Regions from separate parts of the Neptunomonas sp. CHC150 genome, predicted to be linked through region 1. Evidence: predicted binding sites of a transcription regulator. Region 1 holds the regulator's gene; each other region holds the start of a gene.
The links. The regulator sigma-54, encoded in region 1, starts transcription at its own class of promoters, with help from an activator protein. The targets are predictions, from matches to a motif close to TGGCACNNNNNTTGCTNT.
Positions count from the first base shown of each region.

Region 2: the regulator sigma-54 is predicted to act here: its motif matches at 1,005-1,022, upstream of OW491_RS06515 (nitrate reductase).
Region 3: the regulator sigma-54 is predicted to act here: its motif matches at 766-783, upstream of OW491_RS15840 (flagellar hook-length control protein FliK).
Region 4: the regulator sigma-54 is predicted to act here: its motif matches at 1,205-1,222, upstream of fliE (flagellar hook-basal body complex protein FliE).

Region 1 covers NZ_JAPNXU010000012.1:58,468-60,636, reverse strand. The annotation lists gene lptB (LPS export ABC transporter ATP-binding protein) at 1-592, shown strand, start outside; gene OW491_RS16110 (RNA polymerase factor sigma-54) at 630-2,165, shown strand.
Region 2 covers NZ_JAPNXU010000006.1:76,586-78,754, forward strand. The annotation lists gene OW491_RS06515 (nitrate reductase) at 1-900, opposite strand, end outside; gene OW491_RS06520 (response regulator transcription factor) at 1,316-1,957, shown strand; gene OW491_RS06525 (TonB-dependent receptor) at 2,006-2,169, shown strand, end outside.
Region 3 covers NZ_JAPNXU010000011.1:411,982-414,150, forward strand. The annotation lists gene ccmB (heme exporter protein CcmB) at 1-34, opposite strand, end outside; gene ccmA (cytochrome c biogenesis heme-transporting ATPase CcmA) at 34-669, opposite strand; gene OW491_RS15840 (flagellar hook-length control protein FliK) at 921-2,169, shown strand, end outside.
Region 4 covers NZ_JAPNXU010000010.1:24,073-26,241, reverse strand. The annotation lists gene OW491_RS11905 (putative nucleotidyltransferase substrate binding domain-containing protein) at 1-516, shown strand, start outside; gene OW491_RS11900 (3'-5' exonuclease) at 520-1,149, shown strand; gene fliE (flagellar hook-basal body complex protein FliE) at 1,346-1,705, shown strand; gene fliF (flagellar basal-body MS-ring/collar protein FliF) at 1,733-2,169, shown strand, end outside.

The DNA of each region.
Region 1 (2,169 bases):
CTTTTACATGATTGTGGGCTTGGTCAAAGCTGATAACGGCTCAATAGCTATCAACGAAGAAACGATTACCCCTTTGGCTATGCACCAACGCGCACGCAAAGGAATTGGTTACTTACCTCAAGAAGCGTCTATTTTTCGAAAGCTCAGTGTTGAAGATAACTTACTTGGCATTTTAGAAATGCGAAAAGAGCTATCAGTTGATCAACAAAAAGCCAAAATGGAAGAGTTGCTAGAAGAGTTTCACATTACGCACATACGAAATAGTCTAGGCATGAGCTTGTCTGGTGGAGAACGACGCCGAGTCGAAATAGCGCGTGCCCTAGCCTCCGAGCCCGCTTTTATTTTGTTAGACGAACCCTTTGCAGGGGTTGACCCAATCTCTGTAAATGATATTAAAAAGACGATAAAACACCTACAATCAAAAGGTATTGGAGTCTTAATAACGGACCACAATGTCAGAGAAACACTCGACATTTGTGAGAAAGCCTACATAGTCAGTGAAGGTGTTATCCTAGCTGAAGGCGAGCCAAGCGATATACTGGCAAATGAAAAAGTTCGTGCTGCTTACCTCGGCGAATCGTTTCGACTATAAGCAACACCTCGTGTTTTCTGGAGTCTACTTGTAATTTATGAAGCAGTCATTACAGTTAAAAATGGGGCAACATCTCACGATGACCCCACAATTACAGCAAGCAATTCGCTTACTGCAATTATCGACACTTGATCTACAGCAGGAGATTCAATCTGCATTAGACAGCAATCCCATGCTGGAAACTAATGAAGACAGTGAAGACAATGCGGCTCCGCAGGACAACTCTACACAGAGCGAGCAGCCTAGCAATTCAGATCAAACCCCATCGGAATACACGGCGCAAACAACACAAGAATCGACACAATCTGACGACCAAGAACCCGACTCTTTTGACGACAAGTGGAACGATGACATCCCCAGTGAGTTATCAACCGATTCATCTTGGGACGACACTTACCAAACTAGCAGCAACACATCGAGCACAAGTAATCGTGACGATGACAGCTTTTTTGAATCGAATGATAGTGCCGAGGAGAGTCTCCAAGACCATTTGCTATGGCAACTTAACCTAACAAGGATGTCCGCAGACGACCGTTTAGTTGCTGAAGCCATTATCGATGCGATCGACAACGAAGGCTATTTACGCCTTAACATTGAAGAGCTGCTTGAAGACTTTAAACGCCAAGAACCAGAACGCTTCCAAGAAGCAGAACTGGAAGAGTTCGAAGCCGTATTGCATCGCGTACAGCAGTTTGATCCGCCCGGTGTAGCGGCCCGCGACTTAGGTGAATGCCTGTGCATACAATTAAAACAATTACCTGAGCCGCCTCCTTTGTTAGCGCAAACGTTGAACTTGTGCCAACATTATATCCACTTACTGGGTAACCATGATTACAAACAATTGATGCGCAAGCTACGCATCAAAGAACCACAATTACAGGCTATTATTGAACTCATTCAAACGCTAAACCCGCAGCCGGGAGCAATGATTTCACCTTCAAAAGCTGAATATGTGATTCCAGATGTTTTTGTGGAAAAGCTCAAAGGTGTTTGGACCGTGCGCTTGAATTCTGAAGCTTCACCTAATTTACGGATCAACACTCAGTATGCTGATTTGATTCGCCGAGCGGACTCCAGCGCGGATAACACCTATTTAAAAAACCATTTACAGGAAGCACGCTGGTTTATTAAGAGTCTACTCAGCCGAAATGAAACTCTGCTAAAAGTTTCAAGTCAAATTATCGAAAGGCAAGTAGATTTTCTTGAGCATGGTGAAGAAGCTATGAAGCCCATGGTGTTACATGACATTGCCGAAGCAGTTGAGATGCACGAATCCACTATCTCACGTGTGACGACACAAAAATTCATGCACACACCTCGCGGAATATTTGAGCTAAAGTACTTCTTTTCAAGCCATGTCAACACCAGCGATGGTGGCGCAGCCTCATCAACAGCCATACGAGCGGTCATAAAAAAACTGATAGCTGCCGAAAACCCTGCTAAACCTTTAAGTGATAGTAAAATTGCTCAACTTCTCGATGAAGAAGGAATCCAGGTCGCTCGAAGGACGATCGCCAAATATCGCGAAGCGATGGGAATCGCTCCTTCTAATGAACGCAAGCGTCTGGTTTAATAAC
Region 2 (2,169 bases), on a different contig from region 1:
AACCCCACTGGACGATTGGTTGATGCCTTGGGAAAACAAGGTAACAACCCGTTCATTGTTCGCAAATAGTGAATAAAAGTGATTAATTTGATCTTCAGTTAAATCACAATCTTGAGCCGTCTGCTGCGAGGTTTGGTTTATGACGGTCTGTTGAATCGCCTCCAGTCCATTGCAGTGGTTGGCTATAAAACTATCATCTAATTTGTTGTGCGCTATTAGGTGGTGCGCTAGGCCGTTGAATAAAAAAGCATCACTACCGGGCTTTAGCGGTAAGTGTAAATCGGCAATATCACAACTGGCTGTTTTACGTGGGTCAATAACGACCACTTGTAAAGATGGGTTTTGCTTTTTGGCGTTGGCCAAACGCTGATAAACAATGGGGTGTGCCCACGCTAAATTGGAGCCTGTTAGGATGACAACGTCAGCATGGTTAAGGTCATCATAATTACCAGGTACGGTATCTGTTCCAAAAGCGCGCTTGTGAGCAACAACAGCTGACGCCATACACAGGCGAGAGTTCGTGTCGATATTAGCCGTGCCAATAAAGCCTTTAATGAGCTTATTAGCGACGTAATAATCCTCTGTCAGGATTTGTCCTGACACATAAAATGCGAACGCATCTGGGCCGTGCTCCGCAACAATGGCTTTTATTTTGTCACTGACATAGGCCAGTGAGGTATCCCAATCGGTAGGTTGCCCGTGTAGCATGGGCGTTAGCATACGACCTTCGTGATCCACTGTTTCATGCAGTGACGAGCCCTTCACACATAACTTACCGTAATTAGCAGGGTGATCTGTTGTGCCGCTAACGGCTATTAAGTTGCCGTTTTCTAGCTTGGCATCTACACCGCAGCCAACACCGCAATAAGGACACGTAGTTTTTACGATCGACGAAGTCATATAATTTACCCAAAAAAAAAGGCGCCTACAGATACGAATATCTGAAAGGGCGCCATTGCCATTGCTCCTAAAACCGATAATGTAGCCTCGGTGTTATTTTGTTTGAAGCATAAAATATGCCACCTGCGGTATTTTTGTTAAGTTGCTGATTTTTATTGATTTTGTTTTTTTGTTAGTTAGTTGGATCGAACGGAATTGCTGTGATTTTATAAAAAGTTGATGCGCTAAATGTGTGCGCGCACCAAATTAGTACGCTTTTGGCGTCTGTACTGAGGGGACTTAGCTCTATTTTGTACCGCTCTAGGCATCGAGTTAGTCCAACCATACAGTTTGAAAACCACAATGCCTATTTTTAGTCATTGTCACCTTTGTCAATCACTTGTTATAAGTAGACTAGTGACAAGGATGAAATCACATGAAACTGAGTGTTTTAATAGTTGAAGACGATGACGCGACTCGTGAGCGGCTAGAAAAAGCGATTAACGAAGGCGGCCAATTCCGTCTGGTAGGATCGGTTGGCTTTTTTAAAGCGGCTGCGTTCTTTTTGCAACACACCTCTCCCGATATTCTCTTAACCGACTTAGATCTCCCTGATGGTAACGGTCTTGATTTAATACGTATGCTACGAGAGCCAGAGGTAAAAACCGAACTGGCCGTCGTTATCACTATTTTTGGTGATGAAGAGCACGTGATCAACGCCCTCAAAGCGGGTGCCTCTGGCTACCTGTTAAAAGACGATGACTTTATAGAAATCAATAATGCTATTCAGCAAATGGTGGAAGGCGGAGCGCCCATAAGCCCGAGTATTGCCCGTTACTTATTGTCTGAGTTGAGCTTGCCTGAGCCGCAAAGCATGATCAATTGCTCACACCTGAGTGTTCGTGAGCAGGAAATTTTAGTGCTAGTAAGCAAGGGCTATACCGCAAAAGAGATTGGAGGGATGTTGGACGTATCCTTCCATACGGTTAACGCCCACGTGAAAAACATTTATAAAAAGTTATCCGTTAGCAACAAGGCAGAGGCAATCTACGAAGCCACCCGACAAGGGCTTATTTAACGTATTTGCAGTGCAGCCTCTCTGTAAGCTGGTTGACAAAGGAGAGTCATGATAACGAAACCCCCAACGCTTTTGTGCTGGTTGTACCTGCTGATGTTCAGCCCTGCTGTTGTATTGGCAAAGCCTTTGGTCGCCTTAACGAATGACACACCGTTATTAAACGATAGTTTTGATGCCGACTTACCTGTCGTTATTAGTGCCAGCCGCTTAAA
Region 3 (2,169 bases), on a different contig from region 1:
ACTCATCAGAGGTATTAGTGTGCATACTGGTCATCAAGTTCCCATATACTCTTCAAGGTTAAGGCGTGTTACTGGACCTGAGTGACTTAGATCATGATGCGTCGTCAAAATAACGCTCCCCCCTTGCTCCACATGCTGGGCAAGCAGCGCTTCTTTTTCAGCGACCCCACGTTTATCAATTGCGGTAAACGGCTCATCTAAAATCCACAAGGGCGCATGAGTCATATATAAACGGGCCAAGCTCACGCGTCGATTTTGACCTGCCGATAATGAGTGGCATGGAACATCTTCGTAACCTGCCAACCCTACTTTGTTCAGTGCTTGATGCAAATCCCGCTCATCAATACTGGGGTGAATAGCGGCGTACCAACGTAGATTCTCTTCCGGCGTTAAAGCACCTTTAACCCCCGGCTGATGACCAAAATACAGCATAGAGGCGGCAAACTCTTCCCGCACATCGGCCATGGGGTCTCCTTTCCAGAACAACTCCCCCTCATAAGAAGACGACAAGCCGCTTAAAATACGAAGCAAGGTGGTTTTGCCACTTCCGTTAGGGCCAACAACTTGAACTAGCTGCCCAGCTTGGACGTCAAAAGATAGTTGCTCGAATAAGATGCGCTCATCACGTTCGCAAAAAAGGTCGACAATTTTTAGCAGGGGTTCTAGCACACCTCTTCCTCAAACACTGCGCTTTAAACGGGTTAGCGCTACACTAAATCGGACGTTGGCCGATTAATACGGTGTGCATTATATACAAAATAAGACAGGCATGTGGATTGCTCTGCATCACATAACGCGCGTATTGCACGCGCATTGAGAGTGGTGGCGCTATTTAATAGCTAATCTCCGTCACTGTGATTTACGATACACACACAATCAATTGATACTGAGCCTGTAACATAAGAACGGAAACCTGACGCATGGCAATGGTTAACCCACAATCTTTAACTCGATTGGATAGTAGCAGCCCAACAACTAAGGGCGCAGTAACGCTCAATCCGGGGGAATCTTTGCAAGGGACCGTTAAACAAGTCTCGCAAGACCAACTAAACCCGCAGGTTTTTAAAATAAAAGTTGAATCACAAAGCCGTTTGATGGAGCTACAAACTCGACAACCGATTGCGCAGGGCAGCCAAGTCACTGTAGCGCGCGATAATAACGGCAATTTAACCGTTAACATTCAAAATCAAGCAAGCGCACCCAACACTTCATCAACGCAAACATCAACTACTACGGCTCAAACACCTCCTAACCCTGCGTCAAGCACAACACGTGTGCCAGCCACTCCTGTACCGACAACAGGCCAAACACCAACAGCGTTAAGCCAGCAGCTAAACCAGCTGGTACCGGCAGGCTCATCCACGACCGTAACAGTCTTACAGCAAACACCGCTTGCAACCAACGCCTCAGCAAGCACGAGTGCCACAGCGACTCTAGTTAATACCGCCCCCCAAAATGGGGCTGCGAGTACAGCAGCCAACGCACAAACTGGTGGTACACAACCAACACCGGCTGCCAATAGCCAGCAAACCACAGCAACAGCTGTAAACAGTTCGATATCGGCTAATTCAGGCAATAGCGCTGTACAAGCTCCATCTGGAGCACAGCCTCAGGCTGCTCCGACTCAACCGACTGGGCAACCCGCTACATCTCAAACGATCAACTCCTCACAAACAGGAGCGGGCTTAGCACTCTCGCCAAGCGGTGCGGCGCAATCAACAAACAGCACAACCACAACTGGGCCAACGCAGTCACCTGCCGCCCCTCCTTCCGCAGGAACGCCCGCCCAACCACTAGCAGCTCAGGTTACTCGCGCAAGCACTCCGACGGCTCATTCGCCAGTGCCACCCACCATTACACACTCAACAGCAGCGGCCTCCGCTTCAAGCACTGCCCCGGCAAGCACTCCAACAAATAGCAGCGCGACGACTGTTCCAACTCATACGCCGACAGGACAGCCAGCGCCCGGAAATACCGCCACTTCACCAGCACCCCAAAACACAGCGAATTCAAGCTATACAACACCTGCGGGCCAACAGCTAACCGTTAACATCAAAGGGCAAACGCTGCAGTTGCACACAACCACTAACCTACCGCCTCTAAAAGAAGTCACATTAGAACGGCCAAACCAGCAACAATTAACGATCAGTTGGCCTAACCCACCAGCGC
Region 4 (2,169 bases), on a different contig from region 1:
CCGGTTGCGGGGAATCCGGCTTTGTTTAAAGCGGGTCGTAATTGGTTTTTTAAATCGCTTAAAAATAATGATTTGTTCTTCTCACACTTTGCAAAAGTGGCGCTGGAATTCCACACACCGTTAACTTTATTTGGTAATTTGAAAGATAAGGGGCAGTTGGACATTAAAAAGGGAGGGATTTTCCCTATCGTCCACGGGGTGCGTACCTTAGCGCTTGAATATCGGATTTTGGCAACGAACACTTTTAAGCGTATCGAGGCGTTGGTAGAAGCTGGTATTATGGAAGATAAACACGGACGGGAGTTAAGTGAAGCGCTAGGGTTGTTTATCCAATTACGCCTCAGGCAGCAAATTAAGCGGGCCGAAGAGGAAGAGAAGGGTGTTGATCCAACGCCTAATACGCTGGACTTACAATCTTTGCATAAAATGGATCGGGAGCTTTTACGTGATGCCTTTCATGTGGTTAAAGGGTTTAAAAAGCACCTGGAATCTCGTTATCACCTAGGGAGTCGATGATTCATGATCATCCCGCGTACGATTCGAAAACTGAAAGACAAGATGGATCACAAACAAGGGCCTTATGCTCATCTTTTTGAGCCTTATAAAGGCGACGAGGTTGTGTCATTAGATTGTGAGACGACAAGTCTCGATGTGAGCGGCGCTGAAATTTTGTCGATAGGTGCTGTTAAGATCCGAGGAAAAAAACTACTAACCAGCGAACGCTTAGATATTAAGCTGAAACCGCCCAAAACACTCACAGGTGATTCCATTGTTGTACATAAACTGCGTGCAACGGACTTAGAGGGAGGTATTGAGCTAGAAGATGCGTTGCAGCAAGTGCTCGCATTTGTAGGTAACCGGCCAATTTTAGGTTATTACGTTAATTATGATATTCGCATGCTGGATAAATTTATTCGGCCTATCTATGGGTTTGGTTTGCCGAATAAGGCCATAGAGTTATCTCATGTGTACCATGACATTATTAAGTGGCGTTCAGTCGGCGGTAATATAGACCTGCGATTTGATACTATTTCTAAACAGCTTGATATTCCGATGCTTGAGCGGCACACCGCTTTAGGTGACGCAATTACCGTAGCGCTCATGTATGTTCGGTTGACTCATGGCTCCCCACCTGAGGTGGCGTGCTAACCGGTTGGCACGTCGCTCTTTTTCTTTGTCAGTAGCTTGATAGATATGATTTTGTTGGCTCGTTTTTTGCATTTAACTATTCATATATTGCAAAATTGCCGCTAAGCGTCATTTATATGGCGCTTATGCTGGTGGTTAGCTTGTGAACACAGGTTAATTGCTTATAATGTCAATAAGTTGTCATTCAGGGTGCAAGATGATTGAGCGAACGGATATCCAAAGTGTACTAACCCAAATGCGAGCCATGAAAGAACAGGCCCAAATGGGTGTTAGTCATGTCAATAATCCGGCAGAAGTGGCTATGCCTTCTGTTCGCCCTGTTGCTGAAAGTAATGATGGCTTTGGCTCTTTGTTAAAAAGTGCAATCGACGGTGTAAATAATACGCAAATGGAAGCGTCACGCCTTGCAACGGCTTATGAGCAAGGGGATACCAGCGTAGAGCTAACGCAAGTAATGGTGCAGTTACAAAAAGCTTCCGTGTCTTTTCAGGCGATGACTGAAGTGCGTAATCGTCTCGTGTCTGCGTATGAAGATGTAATGAACATGTCAATTTAATGACGATTTCGGAAAGTAATACTGGTCATGGCTACTGATAACAGCACAGTCACAATCGAAACCTCCGGAGGAGGGCTACTAGCGGGGTTTAATAAACTGTCGTTTTTACGTCAGTTTGGCCTAATGGTAGGGCTGGCTGCCAGTATCGCTATTGGCTTGGCTGTGGTCTTGTGGTCTAAAGCGCCTGATTACCGCGTTCTTTTCTCAAACCTACAATATGCTGATGCCAATGAAGTTATTGATCAGCTTAACCTATTGAGTATTCCTTATAAGTTTGAAGGCGATGCTCGAACAATCCTTGTCCCCGAAGAATATGTCTATCAAGCCCGACTACGGCTTGCTTCCGAAGGCTTTACTAATGATAAGACGGTAGGCTTTGAACTGCTCGATCAAGAGCAAAGCTTAGGGGTGAGCCAGTTTATGGAAAGTGCTCGCTTTCGGCGAGGGCTAGAAGGTGAGTTGGC